Mariniflexile sp. TRM1-10: one gene and its partners. The protein of the gene in region 1 interacts with the protein of each later gene in a pairwise test. Links are inferred from orthologs where the notes say so. Each region holds a gene or a part of one and is shown in the gene's direction. Other genes may lie near its edges.

The links.
Region 2: the proteins of rplL (region 1) and obgE interact in binary tests that used the Escherichia coli proteins (3 or more experiments, as listed by UniProt). The link is inferred for Mariniflexile sp. TRM1-10 from one-to-one orthologs.
Region 3: the proteins of rplL (region 1) and dnaE interact in binary tests that used the Escherichia coli proteins (3 or more experiments, as listed by UniProt). The link is inferred for Mariniflexile sp. TRM1-10 from one-to-one orthologs.
Region 4: the proteins of rplL (region 1) and trhO interact in binary tests that used the Escherichia coli proteins (3 or more experiments, as listed by UniProt). The link is inferred for Mariniflexile sp. TRM1-10 from one-to-one orthologs.

What each region holds. Positions count from the first base shown.
Region 1 is NZ_CP022985.1:3,162,939-3,167,885, forward strand. The notes cover bases 2,024-4,947. They hold rplL (50S ribosomal protein L7/L12), read left to right. Parts: upstream 2,024-3,258; coding sequence 3,259-3,636; downstream 3,637-4,947. Other genes in these bases: rplA (50S ribosomal protein L1), read left to right, coding at 2,024-2,651; rplJ (50S ribosomal protein L10), read left to right, coding at 2,672-3,193; rpoB (DNA-directed RNA polymerase subunit beta), read left to right, coding at 3,762-4,947. Also shown: tuf (elongation factor Tu), read left to right, coding at 1-346; preprotein translocase subunit SecE, read left to right, coding at 671-865; transcription termination/antitermination protein NusG, read left to right, coding at 875-1,429; rplK (50S ribosomal protein L11), read left to right, coding at 1,504-1,941; more of rplA, read left to right, coding at 1,962-2,023. UniProt on the Escherichia coli protein: The binding site for several of the GTPase factors involved in protein synthesis (IF-2, EF-Tu, EF-G and RF3). Is thus essential for accurate translation.
Region 2 is NZ_CP022985.1:867,495-872,375, reverse strand. The notes cover bases 640-3,497. They hold obgE (GTPase ObgE), read left to right. Parts: upstream 640-1,498; coding sequence 1,499-2,497; downstream 2,498-3,497. Other genes in these bases: CJ739_RS04015 (type IX secretion system plug protein), read right to left, coding at 3,032-3,497; apaG (Co2+/Mg2+ efflux facilitator ApaG/CorD), read right to left, coding at 2,539-2,925; CJ739_RS20740 (PLDc N-terminal domain-containing protein), read left to right, coding at 1,312-1,452; CJ739_RS04035 (adenylate kinase), read left to right, coding at 640-1,218. Also shown: more of CJ739_RS04035, read left to right, coding at 109-639; more of CJ739_RS04015, read right to left, coding at 3,498-4,291; CJ739_RS04010 (Na(+)-translocating NADH-quinone reductase subunit A), read left to right, coding at 4,447-4,881. UniProt on the Escherichia coli protein: An essential GTPase which binds GTP, GDP and possibly (p)ppGpp with moderate affinity, with high nucleotide exchange rates and a fairly low GTP hydrolysis rate.
Region 3 is NZ_CP022985.1:1,273,849-1,280,774, reverse strand. The notes cover bases 673-5,575. They hold dnaE (DNA polymerase III subunit alpha), read left to right. Parts: upstream 673-986; coding sequence 987-5,375; downstream 5,376-5,575. Other genes in these bases: trxA (thioredoxin), read left to right, coding at 5,553-5,575; CJ739_RS05455 (ferritin-like domain-containing protein), read left to right, coding at 673-768. In the rest of the region: more of CJ739_RS05455, read left to right, coding at 376-672; more of trxA, read left to right, coding at 5,576-5,870; CJ739_RS05440 (ClpP family protease), read left to right, coding at 6,172-6,714; CJ739_RS05435 (DUF58 domain-containing protein), read left to right, coding at 6,835-6,926. UniProt on the Escherichia coli protein: DNA polymerase III is a complex, multichain enzyme responsible for most of the replicative synthesis in bacteria. This DNA polymerase also exhibits 3' to 5' exonuclease activity. The alpha chain is the DNA polymerase catalytic subunit.
Region 4 is NZ_CP022985.1:1,644,808-1,649,693, reverse strand. The notes cover bases 2,024-4,886. They hold trhO (oxygen-dependent tRNA uridine(34) hydroxylase TrhO), read left to right. Parts: upstream 2,024-2,851; coding sequence 2,852-3,922; downstream 3,923-4,886. Other genes in these bases: CJ739_RS07055 (peptidase U32 family protein), read left to right, coding at 3,930-4,886; recA (recombinase RecA), read right to left, coding at 2,024-2,463. Also shown: CJ739_RS07080 (hypothetical protein), read right to left, coding at 1-359; CJ739_RS07075 (RNA polymerase sigma factor), read right to left, coding at 360-902; CJ739_RS07070 (hypothetical protein), read right to left, coding at 934-1,350; more of recA, read right to left, coding at 1,450-2,023. UniProt on the Escherichia coli protein: Catalyzes oxygen-dependent 5-hydroxyuridine (ho5U) modification at position 34 in tRNAs, the first step in 5-carboxymethoxyuridine (cmo5U) biosynthesis.

The sequences.
Region 1 (4,947 bases):
AGGTATTGAGAAATCTCAAATCTCTAGAGGTATGGTTATTGTTAAGCCAGGTTCTGTAACACCACACGCTAAATTTAAAGCTGAGGTTTATATCCTTAAAAAAGAAGAAGGTGGTCGTCATACACCATTCCACAACAACTACCGTCCACAGTTCTACGTACGTACAACTGACGTAACAGGAAACATAGCGCTTCCTGATGGTGTTGAAATGGTTATGCCAGGAGACAACTTAACTATCACTGTTGAACTTATCCAAAAAATTGCAATGAACGTTGGTTTACGTTTCGCAATCCGTGAAGGTGGTCGTACAGTAGGTGCTGGTCAAGTAACTGAAATTTTAGACTAAACAGTTTAATATATCATAAGCTAAGGTATTCCGTGTTTTCGGAATACCTTGACTTATATTTACGGGTTTAGCTCAGTTGGTAGAGCACTGGTCTCCAAAACCAGGTGTCGGGAGTTCGAGTCTCTCAACCCGTGCGAAGCAAAGGATTGTGAGCGAGAAGTTTATGCTGAGCGTAGCTGAAGTAAGTCTCTCAACCCGTGCACATGGAAGATATTGCTGAAAAGTAAATGTCTTATAATAAAGAATTAGAAATAAAGATTTCACTTAAAAATCAATTTTAAATTGATAGACAGAAATTTTTAATCTGTTGAAAAAAATATATAAATGGCTGGAATTGTAAATTACGTAAAAGAATCGTTTGGCGAACTTAAAAATAATGTGAGCTGGCCAACTTGGGCAGAAGCACAAAGTTTAACTGTTTTAGTTGCTGTATTTTCAATCGTGTTCTCCTTAGCAATTTGGGGAATCGATACGGTATTCAGTAAAATGATAGCATTTTATTTTCAATTGATTGGTTAAAGAAGAAATATGTCTGAGGTAAACGAAAAAAAATGGTATGTTGTTAGGGCTGTAAGTGGTCAAGAAAATAAGATTAAAACTTATATTGAGAATGAAATTGCTCGATTAGGTCTTCAAGATTATGTTGATCAAGTATTGGTTCCAACTGAGCGTGTGATTCAAATACGTAATGGAAAAAAAATTCATAAAGAGAAAGTTTTCTTCCCAGGGTATATAATGATCCAAGCCAATTTATCAGGAGAAATTCCTCATATTATCAGGTCGGTTACAAACGTAATTGGTTTTTTAGGTGAAACAAAAGGCGGAGATCCTGTGCCATTAAGACAATCTGAAGTAAACAGAATGTTAGGTAAAGTTGATGAGTTATCGGTTGAGGAAAATTCAACTGTGGCTATACCTTTTACAAAAGGAGAAACGGTTAAAGTTATTGATGGACCATTTAATGGATTTGATGGTACTATCGAAAAAATAAATGAAGAAAAGCGTAAACTAGAAGTTATGGTGAAGATTTTTGGAAGAAAAACACCATTAGAACTAAGTTATATGCAGGTTGAAAAAGTATAATAATTGTTACACTATATAAAAGATACGGTTTTTTGCTTCCAAATTAAAAAGCGTATCAACTTAAATTATTAAAAATGGCAAAAGAAATTGGTAAAGTAGTTAAGTTACAAGTTCGGGGAGGTGCTGCGAATCCGTCGCCACCGGTTGGACCCGCTTTAGGTGCTGCTGGAGTTAACATTATGGAGTTCTGTAAGCAATTTAATGCTAGAACACAAGATAAGCCAGGTAAAGTATTACCTGTGGTTATTACAGTTTACAAAGACAAATCATTTGACTTTGTAATTAAAACTCCTCCGGCTGCAGTACAATTATTAGAAGCGACCAAGTTAAAAAGTGGTTCAGGAGAACCAAACCGAAAAAAAGTAGCTAAAGTTTCATGGGATCAAATCAAAACTATAGCAGAAGACAAAATGGTAGATTTAAATGCATTTACTATTGAATCTGCTATGACAATGATAGCTGGTACCGCAAGGTCTATGGGTATAACCGTGACTGGAAACGCACCAAAGTAATCTATTAAAGACATTAAAAAATGGCAAGATTAACAAAAAAGCAAAAAGAAGCTTTAGCAAAAATAGAAAAAGGGAGAGTTTACTCTCTTGATGAAGCATCTGCATTAGTAAAAGAAATTACTAATACAAAGTTTGATGCATCAGTAGACATTGCTGTACGTTTAGGAGTTGATCCTCGTAAAGCAAACCAGATGGTAAGAGGTGTTGTTTCACTTCCTCACGGAACTGGTAAAGACATGAAAGTATTAGCATTAGTAACTCCAGACAAAGAAGCAGAAGCTAAAGAAGCTGGAGCAGATTACGTAGGTTTAGACGAATATCTTGATAAAATCAAAAATGGTTGGACCGATGTTGACGTTATTATTACTATGCCAAGTGTAATGGGTAAGTTAGGTCCTTTAGGACGTATATTAGGTCCTCGTGGTTTAATGCCTAACCCTAAAACTGGTACGGTAACTATGGATGTTGCTAAAGCTGTAACAGAAGTTAAAGCTGGTAAAATTGACTTTAAAGTTGATAAAACCGGTATCGTACATGCCGCAATTGGAAAAGCATCTTTTAGTGCTGATAAAATTGCTGGTAATGCAACAGAATTAATTCAAACATTAATAAAACTTAAGCCAACAACTGCTAAAGGTACTTACGTGAAAAGTATTTTCCTTTCTAGTACTATGAGTCCTAGTGTTGCTGTTGATCCTAAAGTTGGTTAAATTAGTTAAATACTTTTATTATGACAAGAGAAGAAAAATCACAAGTAATTGAGGAATTAACTGCAGAATTAGCCAATAATGCTAACATATATTTAGCAGATATTTCAGGATTGAACGCAGGAACAACCTCAGATTTACGTCGTGCTTGTTTTAAAGCAAACGTAAAGTTAGCAGTAGTTAAAAACACATTACTTGAAAAAGCAATGGAAGCTTCCGAAAGAGATTTTGGAAACCTTCCTTCAGTTTTAAAAGGAAATACATCCGTGATGTATTCTGAAACAGGTAATGTACCAGCTAAGTTAATAAAAACCTTCCGCAAAAAATCAGAGAAACCTTTATTAAAAGGAGCATTTATTGAGGAGTGCGTTTATATTGGCGACAACCAATTAGACATGTTAGTAGATATCAAGTCTAAAGAAGAGTTAATAGGAGAGATTGTTGGATTATTACAATCGCCTGCTAAGAACGTTGTTTCAGCACTTAAATCAAGTGGTGGTAAACTAGCTGGCATATTAAAAACACTATCTGAGAAAGAAGGATAGTATTAAGCAGTACGCACTATATTACAATTATATTACAATTAAAAATTTATTAAAAACGATAGAAAATGGCAGATTTAAAAGATTTCGCAGAAAAATTAGTTAACCTAACAGTAAAAGAAGTAAATGAGTTAGCTACAATATTAAAAGATGAGTATGGTATTGAGCCTGCTGCTGCAGCTGTAGCAGTTGCTGCTGGTCCTGCTGCTGGTGGTGATGATGCTGCTGAAGCTCAAACTGAGTTTACAGTTGTATTAAAAGCTGCTGGTGCATCTAAATTAGGTGTTGTTAAATTAGTTAAAGAATTAACTGGTTTAGGATTAAAAGAAGCTAAAGAATTAGTTGACGGAGCTCCAAGTAATGTAAAAGAAGGCGTTTCTAAAGACGAAGCTGAAGCTTTAAAAGCATCTTTAGAAGAAGCTGGAGCAGAGGTTGAGCTTAAATAAGCTTAGCTACCAAAACACATAAAGGTTTAGGTCTGGAGTTTAACCTTCAAGACCTAAACCATTTTGCGTATATAATAATTAGATACGCCATAACTATTATTTTTTAATCAAAATTCCGTCCATTGATGTTATCAACACAAGCTGAAAGATTAAATTTCTCGTCTATTGTAAATAGAACAGAATATCCAGATTTCTTGGATATTCAGATTAAATCCTTCCAGGATTTTTTCCAATTAGAAACAAAGTCTGAAGAGAGAGGCGATGAAGGTCTATATAATACCTTCATGGAGAACTTTCCCATTACTGATTCTCGTAATCAATTTGTTTTAGAATTTTTAGATTACTTTGTAGATCCTCCACGTTATGCTATTGATGAGTGTATAGAAAGAGGACTTACTTATAGCGTTCCGCTTAAGGCAAGGTTAAAGTTGTATTGTACAGATCCTGAACATGAGGATTTCGAGACCATTGTTCAAGATGTGTACTTAGGAACGATACCTTACATGACGCCAAGTGGTACTTTTGTTATCAATGGTGCAGAACGCGTAGTAGTATCTCAATTACATCGTTCACCAGGGGTGTTCTTTGGCCAGTCATTCCATGCAAATGGCACAAAATTATATTCGGCAAGAGTTATTCCTTTTAAAGGATCTTGGATTGAATTTGCTACCGATATCAATCAGGTAATGTATGCGTACATTGACAGAAAGAAAAAGTTACCGGTTACAACGCTTTTCCGCGCAATCGGGTTTGAGCGTGATAAAGATATCTTAGAAATTTTCGATTTAGCTGAAGAAATTAAAGTTTCTAAAACTGGATTAAAAAAATACCAAGGACGTAAATTAGCAGCTCGTGTACTTAACACATGGCATGAGGATTTTGTTGATGAAGATACAGGTGAAGTAGTATCCATCGAGCGTAATGAAATTATTCTTGATCGTGATACTGTATTAGATAAAGATAATATTGAAGAAATTATTGAAGCAGATGTTAAAGCGATTCTTTTACACAAAGAAAGCGCAGAACAAGGTGATTATGCTATTATTCATAACACGCTTCAAAAAGATCCAACAAACTCTGAAAAAGAGGCTGTTGAACATATATACAGACAATTACGTAATGCGGAACCACCCGATGAGGAAACTGCACGTGGGATAATTGATAAATTATTCTTTAGTGATCAACGTTACTCTTTAGGTGAAGTTGGGCGTTACAGAATGAATAAAAAATTAGGTCTTAATATTGAAATGGATAAGCAAGTGCTTACCAAAGAAGATATTATTACCATTATTAAATATTTAATCGAGCTTA
Region 2 (4,881 bases), 2.3 Mb from region 1 along the record:
GCAATGCAAAAATACACTTAAATATCAATTTGTGCCTAAATCGTAATTCAAAAAATCGTTATTACTTAATCTATTGATTATCTTTGCAGCTTCCAAAAATGACTAACTGTGATAAAGCTACACGACAAATATTTTAAACCATTTATTTCCGCTAAGGAAATAGATGCGGCTATGGAGTGTATGGCAAACGAAATAGCAAACGATGTTGGAGACGAAATTCCTGTGTTTGTTGGTATTTTAAATGGCTCGTTTATGGTGGTGAGCGATTTTGTAAAAAAGTACCCGAAACCATGTGAGGTAACGTTTATTAAATTGGCATCGTATGAAGGCGTTAAATCTACCGAAGATATTCAGCGTTTAATAGGGTTGACACAAGATTTAACAGGGCGCACAGTTGTTGTTTTAGAAGATATTATTGATACTGGAAATACGTTGGCAGAAGTGCACCGTATTTTTAAAAATGAACAGGTGAAATCGTTAAAAATAGCCACCTTGTTTTACAAGCCCGAAGCTTATAAAAAAGATTATAAACTACATTATATAGGTATAGAAATTCCAAACAAATTTATAGTAGGCTATGGCTTAGACTATGATGGGTTAGGAAGAAATATACCAGAAGTCTATCAAATAAAAGAAACACAATTCATGACAAATTTAGTACTATTTGGACCTCCAGGCGCTGGAAAAGGCACGCAAGCAGAATTTTTAAAAACAAAATATAATTTAGTGCACATCTCTACAGGCGATGTTTTTAGATTCAATATTAAAAACGAAACTGCTTTAGGTATGTTGGCTAAATCGTATATGGATAAAGGCGAGTTGGTTCCAGACCAGGTAACGATTGATATGTTAAATGCGGAAGTTGAAAAAAATGCTTCAGCTAATGGTTTTATATTTGATGGATTTCCACGTACTAATGCACAAGCTGAAGCTTTAGATAAATTATTGGAGAGCAAAGATTCTTCAATAAGCGCTATGGTTGCTTTAGAAGTTGATGATGAAATTTTAGTAGAACGCCTTATTGGTAGAGGAAAGACTAGTGGTCGAGCTGATGATGCAGACGAATCTATTATAAGAAATCGCATTAAAGAGTATTACGATAAAACAGCTATTTTAAAAGATTACTATTCGGCTCAAAATAAATATTTTGGTGTTGATGGTGTAGGTAGCATAGACGAAATTACCTTGCGTTTAAGTGATATTATTGATAATTTGTAGTTTATTCATGAACACATTAGGGGATTTTAGTTTTTCTTTAGATTATGGCAAACCATTTTAATAGCAATATTTTATTACCTATAATAAGTTTTAATTAGTGTTCTAAAGAATGATTTTAAGAATAATGATAAGTTAATTTGGGTTTCAGTTACATTGTTTTTTTTTTTTTTTGAACCAATTCTCTATTTTATTATTGGAAGACCTAAGCGCTTAAAAAATAAAGTTAAAGTGTAAGAGTAAATAACTTTTAACTTTTAACTCATAACTTTTAACTTAAATAATGACCGAAGGAAATTTTGTTGATTACGTAAAAATGTTTGTTAGCTCTGGAAACGGAGGTAAAGGATCGTCACATTTACATCGTGAAAAATTTATAGAAAAAGGAGGACCCGATGGGGGCGATGGTGGTCGTGGTGGTCATGTTATTCTTCGAGGCAATTCAAATCTATGGACGCTTCTTCATCTAAAGTTTAAAAAACACATCCGTGCAGGTCATGGTGAGCACGGTGGGAGCAGCCGTAGTTTTGGTGCTGATGGTGTAGACGAATACGTTGATGTGCCTTTAGGAACCGTGGTTCGCGATACCGAAACCAACGATATTATTTTTGAAATCACCGAACATGGTGAAGAAAAAATTATAGCCGAAGGTGGTAAAGGAGGTTTAGGTAACTGGCATTTTAGAACGGCTACTAACCAAACACCTCGTTATGCACAACCAGGTATCCCGCACGAAGAAAAGCATATTACTTTGGAGTTGAAAGTACTTGCCGATGTTGGTTTGGTAGGTTTTCCAAATGCGGGAAAATCAACTTTATTATCTGTGGTGACATCCGCAAAACCAAAAATTGCCGATTACGAGTTTACAACGCTGAAGCCCAACTTAGGAATTGTGAAATATCGTGATTTTCAAACTTTCGTGATGGCAGATATTCCCGGAATTATTGAAGGTGCTGCTGAAGGTCGCGGACTAGGGCATTACTTTTTGCGTCATATTGAGCGTAATTCCATTTTGTTGTTTTTAATTCCCGCCGATGCGCCAGATATTAAAAAGCAATATGATATCTTATTAGACGAACTGCGTCGCTACAACCCAGAAATGCTTGATAAAGATCGTCTCATTGCCATTTCAAAATGTGATATGTTGGATAATGAATTAAAAGCAGAATTGAAAGAGCTATTGGATAACGAGTTGCCAATTCCATATCTGTTTATTTCGTCGGTGGCTCAACAAGGCATCACCGAGTTAAAAGATAAGCTCTGGAAAATGTTAAATAATTAATTTTGTTATTTAATTAGTTGACTCTAATAGTAATTACAAAACTAATTGATAGCAAAAGGAGCGCTTAGCTTAAAGGTAGGTATGGTTACTTTAAAGTTTTTGGTAGTGGTAAAGTTTACCATGCTATAGTACCCTTTCATAGCACCAAATGGAGAGGTTAGTAAACAACCCGAGGTGTAGGTGTGTGAATCACCTGGTTTTAAAACAGGTTTTTTGCCAATAACGCCTTCGCCAGAAACAATTTCAACATTATTTAATGCGTCTAGAATTTCCCAATGACGTGCATTAAGTTGAACAGAGTCTTTACTTTGATTTTCAATAGTTACGATATAGCCAAAAGCATATTGTATTTTATAATTTTTATAAAATGAGCCTTCGTAGGTGGTTTCCACCGAAATTTTTATCCCTCTTGTAACTTGTTGAACCATGTTAACTATTGGTTTACAATGTGTTTATACTGCTAAAATACTAAATTTTAAGTGGTAATTATTGATTTTTACTGTGTTTGATTGAAATATTAGTTAAACGGTATGTTTAATTCGAGATATTAACCGAACTGCCTTCGCCTATGCCTATTATTTTGTCGTAACGCGCTCCTAAATCTCTGTAATATACAATCACTTTATAGTTGTTTTCGGTTTGATAAAAATTGCCACTTATCGCGCCTTCATTTAAACTGCCATTGCTGTCTACTGTTACAAATTTATAATTGTAAAACCCTTGTTTTAAAAGTATGGCGTTTCTTAAAACATTATGGCGTTCATCATATATTAATTTAGTGCTTTCGTCAATGACATAATTGTTAAAGTTTCCGTACACATGCACGTTTTTGTTTTTAAACGCTTCGGTTGGCACTAGTGAAAAATGTATCCAGACATAATCGGCTTCAATACTAGGGTTTTCAGCATCTAAAACGGTTATTACATAATTGCCGTTAATATCGGGGTTGTAAGTATAAGGCTTGCTGGCACGTTCAACATTTGTAAATAAATAGTTGTGATACAGTTCTTGTAAATCGATGGCTCTAATACCCGTGTTGGCTGCCCTAACATCTTTGTTTTCAAAAAACAAATATTCATTGCCTCCCCAAAAACTGGTTTCGGTATCGTACTTATATATAAGTTGATTTCCAAGGGTATATTGTGGCTTTAAATTACTAATGGCAGTATTTAAATTGTTGTTTTGAACAATAACTGTTTTTACAGTTTGTGAAGGATTATTTAACTGCATATTATTTGAAGTAATAATAATTTCGACTCGTTGTTTCTCTTCTATAAATTGAACATCACGAGCCCGTTTTATATTTACGCCAATAGCTGTTAAGTCTTCGTAAATCATAAATTTTCTTGAAAATACAATCTCATCATTACTGTTGAAAATGCTTAACAAATAATTTCCCGATATTTTTAAACGTCTAGTTTGCTCGTTAGGAATGGTTAATTGGTAATGCGAATATATTTGATAGGTATTAAGTGAGTTTTCGTAATTTCTAATGCGTTGGTTGTCGAAGCCATCCATATATTCCGATTTTATTAAAACCGAAGGAGTCCAATCGTAGTTGTAGTGTTCAATTTTATAGTAATAATCATCTTCATTTCCGTTAAGCGCATCAAATTCTAGAATAACATATTCACCAAGTTTTAAAATAGGTAATTGTGTTTCGGGTGTATTCCCTTTGAAATTGATGGTTTTAATATAGTTTGGTGGGTTAACTTCCTTAACTTGACAAAAGGAAGCTATGGGAACAAGTAATGGAAATAAAAGAAGGATATATTTATATGTTAATAAAGACATTTTAATAGTAGTTTTTTGTAAATATACACAAATTTTATGCCTAATAAATATATTCAATTTGAATCAAAAAAAATCTAAGTATTTATTATGTAAACTGTATTTTTAATTTGTATTTTTGCACCGATTTTTAGACAAATAATTTCAATATAAATAATATGTCAAACGACATTCGCATTAAAAAAGGTCTAGACATTAAACTTAAAGGTGAAGCTGAAAAAACCTTGGAAAAGGCTATTTTAAGCAACTTTTATACTTTAAGGCCTGAAGATTTCCATGGCGTTATCCCTAAGTTAATTTCTAAAGTTGGAACTAAAGTAAAAGCAGGTGAGCCTGTATTTTACGATAAGTCTAACGAAAATGTTAAGTTTGTTTCTCCAGTTTCTGGCGAAATTATTGAAATTGCCCGTGGTGAAAAACGCAGAATACTATCAATTAAATTACAAGCAGACAAAGAGCAGACCTATCAAGATAATGGGGTGTTTAATGTAGATGCCGCTAAGCCAAATGAGGTGAAAGCACATTTATTAGCTACTGGTTGTTGGCCTTTTGTAAAACAGCGACCGTATGATGTGATTGCAAATCCGGATAAA
Region 3 (6,926 bases), 1.9 Mb from region 1 along the record:
GAACATTAAATGTAAAGTTTTTAAGTTATTAAAACCATTTAAATTTCATAAATGTTAGAAACTGTTTAAGTTTTGTTTATTGATGCTTTTTTGAATTATTTTTGGGTCAGATGAGGCGGATTTTTTTTTTAACAGCAGAGCTATTAGAAAAAAATTCAACGAAATATGGGTCAAAAAGAAACAAAAAATGGCTTTTAGATAAAATTTAAACAGTTTCTTAAAATAAGAGCCAATCTGTTAAAGCCCTGTAGAATACTGCTAAAGTTTGTTAAAAAATCGGTTCTTCTCCTTATTTGTCTTATATTAAAAAATGCAGATGTGAAACAATACACATCTTAAAATAAATTATTGAAATTTTAAAATGTAAGTGATGTTATGAAATACGCAGAAAAAATCTCTAATAAATTAAACGAATTGCTAATAAAGAATTATGATGCTGAAAAAAGGTATTTAAGTGCTATAGATACTATAGAAGATGGCAGGTTGAAAATGTTTTTTAAGCGAAGAGCTACAGACCGAAGCAAATTTGCGAAAGAATTAAGAACGGAAATCTTGCGTTATGGTCAAATTCCCGACGACTCGGGTAGTTTAACAGAAACCCTTAACAGAAATTGGGTAAATCTAAAATCTCTATTGAATTCTAATAATGAAAAGGTCGTTTTAGAAGCGGCTATTGAGTTTGAGGAAGGCATTTTAGAAGATTATAATGAGTTTTTAAAAGACAGGACATTACCACCAAGTATAGATTCGTTATTGATAACACATTAAAATGCTATTCAATCAGCAATAAATACCGAAAAGTCATATAAAGAAATGGTGTCATAATATAGGCATGAGGTAAAAGTAAGCGCGGTCCATTTGGATTGCGTTTTTTTTGTTTAAAACTCTTAATAACTTTAACTTTTGAAAGTGATATAATTCTGTACTTTTATAAACTTCGTTTGAGAATTCTAAACGATTTAACATCAAATATCTAAACTTAAAGAATGTATTTAATTTTCGATACTGAAACTACTGGTTTGCCTAAACGTTGGGACGCACCTATTACCGATACCGATAATTGGCCGCGGTGTATTCAAATTGCATGGCAATTGCACGATGCTATGGGAAATTGTATCGAACATCAGGATTATTTGGTACAGCCAGACGGTTTTAATATTCCTTATGATGCTGAAAAAATTCATGGTATTTCAACAGAATTAGCTCAAGAACAAGGTGTTCCGCTAGCCGAAGTTTTGAGAAAATTTAACGAAGCGTTAAATAAAGCTAAATTTGTTGTTGGGCAAAACGTAAAGTTCGACCTGAACATTATGGGTGCTGAATTTGTTCGCGGGGATGTGGCGAACCCACTTCAAGAATTACCTGTTTTAGATACTTGTACTGAACATACCGCTAGTTTATGTCAAATTCCAGGTGGGCGTTATGGTAAATTTAAGTTGCCGACGCTTACCGAATTGCATGAGTTTTTATTTGGTATACCTTTCGATGAAGCACATAATGCCACTGCCGATGTGGAGGCAACCACACGTTGCTTTTTTGAATTGGTTCGTTTAGGGGAGTACACGAAAGAACAATTAGACGTTCAGCCAGATTACTTTCAAAATTTTAATGAGGCCAATCCTAAAACGATTCAACTTATAGGATTAAAGCATATTAATCTTAAGGAGGAAAGTGCTAAAATTCGTGAACGCCTAAAAAATGTTCAGGTTGAAACCATTTCTACCGAAGAGATTAAGCAAAACGTATCCGATTTAAAGGAAGTTGATTTTGTACATCTGCATAACCATTCACAATTTTCGGTGCTGCAATCTACCATAAGTGTTACCGACTTGGTAGCTGCCGCTGCTGAATATAATATGCCCGCAGTCGCGTTAACAGACCACGCAAATATGATGGGCGCTTTCCACTTTGTAAAAGCCGTTAGCAATCATAACAAAAGTGTTAAAGCAAAAAACGAAGCAGCCATTGAAAGAGGTGAAACACCAACTGCTGTAGAAATAAAGCCCATCATTGGTTGCGAATTTTTTGTTTGCGAAGACCATACAGATAAAACCAGAAAAGACAATGGCTACCAAATAGTATTCTTAGCTAAGAACAAAAATGGCTATCATAATTTAGCAAAATTATCGTCGCTTGCTTTTGTTGACGGATTTTATTATTTACCTAGAATTGACAAACAGCTCATTGAAAAATATAAAGAAGGTTTAATTGTATTAACAGGAAATCTATACGGGGAAGTACCAAGTAAGGTTTTAAATGTTGGTGAAAATCAAGCAGAAGAGGCGTTGCTTTGGTGGAAAGAACAGTTTGGAGACGATTTGTATATGGAGTTGATGCGACATAATCAAGAAGATGAAAATCGCGTGAATTCTGTTTTAATTGAGCTTTCAAAAAAGCATGATGTTAAATTAGTAGCAACAAATAACACTTACTATCGTAAAAAAGAAGACGCAAATGCACACGATATTTTATTATGTGTAAAAGATGGTGAAAAGCAGGCTACACCTATAGGTCGCGGACGTGGATATCGTTATGGGTTGCCTAACCAAGATTATTATTTTAAGTCTTCCGAAGAGATGAAATCCCTCTTTAAGGATGTTCCCGAAGCGATAAGCAATATCCAGGAAGTGGTTGATAAAGTAGAAGCTTATGAGTTGGCTCGTGAAGTTTTATTGCCAGCTTTTGGTATTCCAGATGAATTTAAGAATGAAGAAGATTTAGTCGATGGAGGTAAACGTGGAGAAAACGCCTATTTACGTCATTTAACATATCAAGGTGCCAAAAAGCGCTATGGGGAAGATCTTTCAGATGAAGTCATAGAACGCTTGGATTTTGAACTCGATGTTATTCAAAACACCGGTTATCCAGGTTACTTTTTAATTGTAGAAGACTTTATACGTGAGGCCCGAAATATGGATGTGTCGGTAGGTCCAGGTCGTGGATCTGCAGCAGGTTCGGTGGTTGCATATTGCCTTTGGATAACTAATATAGACCCGCTTAAGTACGATTTGCTTTTTGAGCGTTTCTTAAATCCAGACCGTATTAGTATGCCCGATATTGATATAGATTTTGATGATGAAGGTCGAAGCCGCGTTATGGATTATGTTATCAAAAAATACGGTAGCAATCAAGTGGCGCAAATCATCACGTACGGAACAATGGCTGCAAAATCATCAATCAGGGACACGGCTCGCGTTTTGGATTTGCCACTTTTTGATGCCGATAGAATTGCGAAATTAATTCCAACCATGTCTAAACTGAATAAAATTTTCGGTTTAAGTGAAAAAGAATTGAGCAGTAAGTTTCGTGCTGAAGATTTAGAGAAAGTCAATCAGCTTTTGAATATTTCTGAAGGAAGCGATTTAGAGGCGAAAACTGTAAACTTGGCAAGGATACTTGAAGGATCTGTTCGCAATACAGGGATTCATGCTTGTGGTGTCATTATTACCCCAGACGATATTACGAAGTTCGTACCAGTTGCAACGGCTAAGGATTCCGATTTATATGTTACCCAATTTGATAATTCCGTAGTTGAGGAAGCGGGATTATTAAAGATGGATTTTTTGGGATTGAAAACATTAACCTTAATAAAGGATACTGTTAAAATTGTAAAAGCAAAACACAATATTTTACTCGACCCCGATAACTTTCCGTTAGATGATGAAAAGACTTATGAGTTATTCCAAAGAGGTGAAACGGTTGGCGTGTTTCAATACGAGTCACCCGGTATGCAAAAGCATCTTAAAGAGTTAAAGCCTACCGTTTTTGAAGATTTAATTGCGATGAATGCCTTGTACCGTCCGGGACCTATGGAGTACATTCCAAGTTTCACCCGTAGAAAACATGGAGATGAGGCGATTGAGTACGATTTAGAAGCCATGGAAGAATACCTAAAGGAAACTTATGGTATTACAGTATATCAAGAGCAGGTGATGTTGCTATCCCAAAAACTGGCAGGATTTACAAAGGGTGAAGCCGATGTATTAAGAAAAGCGATGGGTAAAAAGCAAATTGCGGTACTCGATAAAATGAAACCTAAATTTGTAGAACAAGCGAGTGCTAACGGTCATGATGCAAAAATACTTGAAAAAATCTGGAAAGATTGGGAAGCCTTTGCTAGTTATGCATTCAACAAATCGCATTCCACCTGTTATGCGTGGATAGCTTACCAAACCGCATATTTAAAGGCACATTATCCAGCCGAATATATGGCAGCGGTGTTGTCCAATAATATGAACGACATCAAGCAAGTTACGTTCTTTATGGAAGAATGTAAGCGTATGAAATTGGATGTTCTTGGGCCGGATGTGAATGAGTCTTTTTATAAATTTTCAGTAAACAAAGACAATGCGGTGCGTTTTGGAATGGGAGCCATTAAAGGTGTTGGCCATGGAGCCGTTATTACCATCGTTGATAATAGAAAAAAAGACGGTCCCTACAAATCTATTTTCGATTTTGCTAAACGTATCGATTTACGTGCTGCTAATAAAAAAGCGTTTGAGAATTTAGCTTTGGCAGGTGGTTTTGACGGGTTTAAAGAGACACACCGAGCACAGTATTTTCATGATGATGGCGATGGCATTACTTTTTTGGAAAAAGCGATTCGTTATGGGAATAAACATCAAGAGAATGAAAATTCGGCTCAAGTGAGTTTATTTGGGGATGCTAGCGATGTACAAATTGCAGAACCGCAAGTGCCACCATGTGAAGAATGGGGAACCATGGAAAAATTAGCTCGTGAAAAGGAAGTAGTAGGCATTTATATTTCGGGACATCCCTTGGATGATTTTAAAATTGAAATGACTACTTTTTGTAATGCGAGTTTAGCATTATTTAAAAACCTAGAAGCTTATGTGAATAGAGAGTTGGTTTTTGGAGGCGTGGTTACCGAAGTGCAACACCGTGTTAGTAAGCAGGGAAAAGGATGGGCCATGTTTACCGTAGAAGATTATACTGATAGTTACGAGTTCCGCATTTTTGGTGAAGAATACTTGAAATTTAGGCACTTTTTAATGCAGAACAATTTTGTATTTGTAAAATCCTTTGTCCGAGAAGGTTGGGTAAATAAAGATACAGGTAAGAAAAGCGAACCAAGACTGCAGTTTAATAGTTTCCAGTTGTTGCACGACGTTATGGAGAATTATGCCAAAAAGTTATCCATTCAACTTAATATTGATGATTTAAAAGAAGATAAAGTTTTAAAATTGAAAGAACTTTTGCAAATGCACCCAGGTAGCCAGATGCTCAATTTTGTGGTTTATGACAATAAAGAACAAATAAAATTAAGCATGCCCAGTAGAAAACAAAAAGTAAAAGTTTGTCAAGAATTATTAAATGAATTAGAGTATGAAAATGTGGTGTTTAAGTTGAATTAATTCCTGCGAATGCAAAATAAAGGTACAACCGATCCCTAGTTTTATGCGACCAAACATCTATGATAGTGCAAAACAATGTTAGTATAAAGAAAACAAATTGTTACCTTGTAAGCTTTAGTGAAAATTTTGACTAATTTTGTGTTGTTAAAATAGAATACGAATTTAAAGATAAATATTATGGCATTAGAAATAACAGATGCAACGTTTGAGGAAACAGTATTAAAAAGCAGTAAACCTGTATTGGTAGATTTTTGGGCTGCTTGGTGTGGACCATGTAGAATGGTTGGGCCAATTATTGAACAAATAAGTGAAGAATACGAAGGGAAAGCGGTTGTTGGAAAGGTTGATGTAGATGCAAACCAAGAATTTGCTGCAAAATATGGCGTGCGTAACATACCTACTGTTTTGGTTTTTCAGAACGGCGAAGTCGTTGGACGTCAAGTTGGTGTAGCGCCAAAGAACGCTTATACTGAGGCGATTGATTCGCTTTTGTAATAGATATAAAAAAAGAAAACTAAAAAGGTTTGCCATAATGGTAAACCTTTTTTTATTTTAGAACTCGTTTAAACTTTTTTAATTGAAGCGAAAATTAGTTATTTTGTGTTCGATTGAAGACTTTTTTGAGTTAGGGCCGAGCGTAAAGAAAAGGTTTAGTAAACCTTTTTAGAGAAGGAGCCAGCTTGTCGCGTTGGAAAAGCTACGGAACGAAGAAAAGGCTAAAAGCGAGTGCAAAAGGACAATTTTTTAGCCAATTGTGAAAAGTTTAGATGAGTTATAAGTTAAAAATTAAATAAAAATGAGTGATAAAATAAAAGTTCAAGATGTTATTGATAGGAAATTAATAGAGCAGCGAAAAGTGTTTTTATGGGGGCAAGTAGATGATGAGTCTGCAAAGCACGTTATAGATAGATTGCTATATTTAGATGCTTTAGAAACAAAGGATATCCATTTGTACGTAAACAGCCCAGGTGGTTATGTAACATCAGGTTTTGCAATTTACGATTGCATTAAATCCATAAACAGCGAAGTATCTACCATTTGTACAGGTTTTGCTGCATCTATGGGGTCTATAATTCTTTCGGCTGGACAAAAAGGAAAACGTTTTATACAACCACATGCACGTGTCATGATTCATCAACCAAGTGGTGGTGCGCGTGGTCCAGCCAGTGATATTGAAATTACAGCAAAGGAAATTATTTTAACTAAAGAGTTAAGTGCGCAAATATTAGCCGATAATTGTGGTCAGACTTTTGAAAAAGTGATGAAAGATTTTAACAGGGATCATTGGATGGGAGCTCAAGAATCGGTTGAATATGGCATTGTTGATGCTGTTATTTAGAATAAAGAAAATAGACTAGTAACGCTGTTGCTTATAATAATTAAAATGGCGTATCGATACTAAGCGACTATTAAATCTTTATTCACTGTTCCAAAAGCGAAGTGGTCTTGACTCAAAAAAATGGATATACAAAACGAACTAAATAAAGCAGAAGGTTTTAAAAACCTCGAATTACTAGCAAAACAGGTAGTGGAGGGGTTTATTGCCGGTAT
Region 4 (4,886 bases), 1.5 Mb from region 1 along the record:
ACTTTAGTGTTATTTTGAGAATCATTTTCTAAACTGTTTTGTACGGGATTATCATTTTCAACAGCAATTTTAGTGTCATTTGAAGGGTTTGAGCTTCGTGTCTGAGCATCTTCAGTGTCAACCACTTTAATTGGGTTGGTGTTTTCTTTATTGAAAAAATAAGTGCCACCAACAGTTAATAGCAATGCTAATAGCGCTGCAACACCTGCGTATTGCCACCATATGGGTATGATACGGCGCTTTTTCTTGTCTTGGTTAAGTTCTGCTTCAATGTTTTTCCAAACGGCATTGCTAGGAGTCGCTTCAAAATCTTTAAAGTGTTCTTGAAATAACCTGTCTATGTGTTTTTTATCACTCATCTATAATGATTGTAAACTTTGTGTTGATTTGTAATCTTCAATAGTCTGTTTCAAAATTTGTCTAGCACGTGCTAAATTGGATTTTGAAGTGCCAATGTTTATATCTAGCATATCTGCTATGTCTTTATGAGAATAACCATCCAGCACATATAGGTTAAAAACCAATCGATACCTATCTGGTAATTCTTGAATGATTCGTAAAAGATAGTCGATAGAGATAGACTCCTCATCAACGTCTAATTCAACTTCATCAATGACATTTTCATTTATAATATCAAAAACCTTTTCGCTTCTATACTTTTGTAATACGGTATTTATGGTAACCCGCTTTAACCAGCCCTCAAAAGAGCCTTTGTTTTTATACTGATCAATTTTTTTGAAAATTGTTATAAACGCGTCTTGCAGATTATCTTCTGCTTCGGCATAATTACGCGAATACTTTAAACACACAGAGAAAAGTTTGCTCGAAAAGAGTTTATACAATTCACTTTGCGCTTTAGTATTATTTATTTTGCAACTTTCTATGAGTTGATCTAAACTCAAAATTAAACACGGGATTAATTAATACTTAAACTTACTCTGCTACTACTGGCACTTCAATAATTAAGTATTGATCTTCTCCATTTTCATCCTCGCCTTGCCAAAACTTGAAAATGTAAGATCCGTTACTTGTAACAATAAAGTTAAAAGTAGCGTCTTCCGTAACATTATCCAAAGTTTCGCAATTATCATTTTCATAAACCAATGTTATTGGTGCCACAGTACGCTCATTTAGGTTTTTAGAATAATAAAATTCTTTAAAAATATGACATGCTGTGGGTTTTAAATACGTCACCGTTATAGGATATGTTTCTCCTAATACAAACTCACTAGGGATATCCACGCTCTCTACCGGTAAAACTTCAAAGCCATAGTTACTATTGCTATCATCATCTATGCTGCAAGAGACTAGTAAAACTAAAGCTAAACTTAGGGCAATTAACTTTTTCATGGATTATTTTTCTTTTTTGTTTTTAATACATAGATGCATTGACACCCAAAAGGTTGCGTATTGAAACAAAAAAATCCCGAATTATCGGGATTTTTTAAACTATTCTGAAGCCGAAGCGGCTTTGGCTATTTTTCTAACCTTGGCTTCGAGTTCATCCATGAGTTCTGGATTGTCTTTTATGAGTGCTTTTACAGCATCCCTACCTTGGCCCAGTTTTGTTTCTTCATAACTAAACCAAGAGCCACTTTTTTTAATAATTTCGTTTTCAACAGCAATGTCTAAAACCTCTCCAACTTTGCTTATACCTTCACCGTACATAATGTCAAATTCGGCTGTTTTAAATGGCGGTGCTACTTTGTTTTTAACCACTTTTACGCGGGTTTTATTACCTGTAACATTACCATCGGTTTCTTTTATTTGAGTAGAACGACGAATATCTAACCTCACCGATGCATAAAACTTTAGAGCATTACCACCCGTTGTGGTTTCTGGGTTACCAAACATAACGCCAATTTTTTCACGTAACTGATTGATAAAAATTACGGTACAATTTGTTTTGCTAATTGAAGCTGTTAGCTTTCTTAAGGCTTGAGACATTAAACGTGCATGTAATCCCATTTTAGAATCACCCATTTCGCCTTCAATTTCACTTTTTGGTGTTAAGGCTGCCACAGAATCGATTACGACGATATCAATGGCCCCAGAACGGATTAAATTATCTGTAATTTCCAAGGCTTGCTCACCGTTATCTGGTTGGGAAATTATTAAGTTTTCTAAGTCTACGCCTAATTTTTCAGCATAAAATCTATCAAAAGCATGCTCTGCATCAATAAAGGCCGCAATGCCACCAGATTTTTGTGCTTCGGCAATAGCATGTAACGTTAGGGTTGTTTTTCCCGACGATTCCGGTCCATAAATCTCAATAACACGTCCGCGTGGGTAACCGCCAACGCCTAAGGCAATATCCAAACCAAGAGATCCCGATGAAATGGCATCCACATCAACAACTGCTTGATCGCTCATTTTCATTACAGTGCCTTTTCCGTAGGCTTTGTCTAATTTATCTAATGTAAGTTTTAGTGCTTTTAATTTAGCTTCTTTTTCGCTGCTCATTTTATTTTTATTTTCTAAAGTAATGAACGCTAAAATAGTATAAGTTTCGTCATCATACAATTTTATAACGCAACCTTTATAAACATTTTGCATCTAATAATAAATAGTGGGAAGATATTGCTATGAAACACCCATGAGAAAAAAGCTTCACGCGTATGAGCATAATTTATAATGGGTGTTACATCTGACAATTAAAAAAACATTAAAATATGCAGATGAAACAAATATTAAGAATGCTTTAAACGCAGACTAACTCAAACTATTTCTGGAAGCACTTATTACTTAATAGTAATAGGTGCTTTTTTTTGAGCTTAAATTGGGTGTTTTTTTTTAAAATCGTACTTTTGTCCCTTTAAAATATTCTTTAACCTTAAAAAATTAGTATAGCATGCAACTGTACAATAAATTAAGTGCAAAAGAAAGGGCAGAATTAATCGATAAAACAGGCAAGAATCGATTAACACTTTCTTTTTATCAGTACGCCAAAATCGATAACCCTCAAACCTTTAGAGACCATTTGTTTTTAACCTGGGACGCATTAGATGTTTTAGGTAGGATTTATGTTGCCCATGAGGGTATTAACGGTCAATTATCATTACCTGCCGATCGTTTTAACGAATTTAAAGCCCATTTAGATAGTATCGATTTTTTAAAGGATATTCGTTTGAATGTTGCTGTAGAGCAAGACAATAAATCGTTTTTAAAACTGAAAGTGAAAGTGCGTAACAAAATTGTTGCCGACGGTTTAAACGATGATACGTTTGACGTTACCAATAAGGGCATTCACTTAAAAGCTGAAGAATTTAATCAGTTTATTGAAGATGAAAACACGGTTTTGGTTGATATGCGAAACCACTACGAAAGTGAAATAGGTCATTTTAAAAATGCGATAACACCCGATGTTGACACCTTTAGGGAATCGTTGGATATTATTGAAGACGATTTAAAAAACCATAAAGAAGATAAAAATTTAGTGATGTATTGTACTGGTGGGATTCGTTGCGAAAAAGCCAGTGCCTACTTTAAACATAAGGGGTTTAAAAATGTGTATCAGTTAGAAGGTGGTATTATTGAGTACACAAGACAAGTAAAGGAATCCAACCTCGAAAATAAGTTTTTAGGACAAAATTTCGTGTTTGACGAAAGACGTGCCGAACGTATTAGTGAAGATGTTATAGCAAACTGCCATCAATGCGGTAAACCGTTCGACGTGCATACCAATTGCGCAAACGATGCTTGTCATCTTTTGTTTATTCAGTGCGACGCATGTAAAGAAGAAATGAACAATTGCTGCTCAACAACCTGTAAAGAGATACACGCGCTTCCTTACGAAGAACAAAAAGAACTCAGAAAAGGGCAGGGCAACAGCAACGATATCTTTAAAAAAGGACGTGCAGACCATTTGTCTTATAAAAAAGATTTAAGGAATATTTTCGACCATTTCAATACTAATAAATAGTTGCGACATGCAAAAAATTGAATTAATGGCTCCCGCAGGGAACTTTGAGTCCTTGCAAGCTGCTTTAGACAATGGTGCAGATTCTATATATTTTGGGGTCGAACAACTTAATATGCGTGCCAGGGCATCTATTAATTTTACTTTAGACGATTTACCAGAAATAGCAAGACGTTGTGAAGCCAAAAACGTTCGAACGTATTTAACTTTAAATACTATCATTTACGATCACGATTTATCTATTGTAAAAACATTAATCAGTAAAGCAAAAGACGTTGGGATTACAGCCGTAATTGCCATGGATCAAGCGGTTATAATGACAGCAAGGGAAATTGGTATGGAAGTGCATATTTCCACTCAAATAAATATAACCAATATTGAAACGGTTAAGTTTTATGCCCTATTTGCCGACACGATGGTTTTAAGTCGAGAGTTAAGTTTAAGACAGGTAAAAAAAATTACGGAGCAAATAGAAAAAGACCAAATAAAAGGACCTTCGGGGAAATTGGTTGAGATAGAGGTTTTTGGTCATGGTGCACTTTGTATGGCGGTTTCCGGTAAATGTTACATGAGTTTACATTCGTATAATTCATCGGCAAACAGAGGGGCTTGCAAGCAAAATTGCAGAAAAAAATATACGGTTATCGAGCAGGAAACTGGTTTTGAAATGGAACTGGATAACGAGTACATTATGTCGCCAAAAGATTTATGTACTATCGATATTTTAGACCAAGTAGCCGATGCAGGTATTAAAGTATTAAAAATTGAAGGTCGTGGTCGCGCCCCAGAATATGTAGCTAAAGTGATTAAGTGTTACAGACAAGCCATCGATAGTTTAGAAAACAAAACCTTCGAAAAGGAAAAAGTAATTCTGTGGATGCAAGAACTTGAAAAAGTATATAACCGCGGATTCTGGAATGGCTATTATTTAGGTCAGAAATTGGGCGAATGGAGTGAAGGTTCTGGG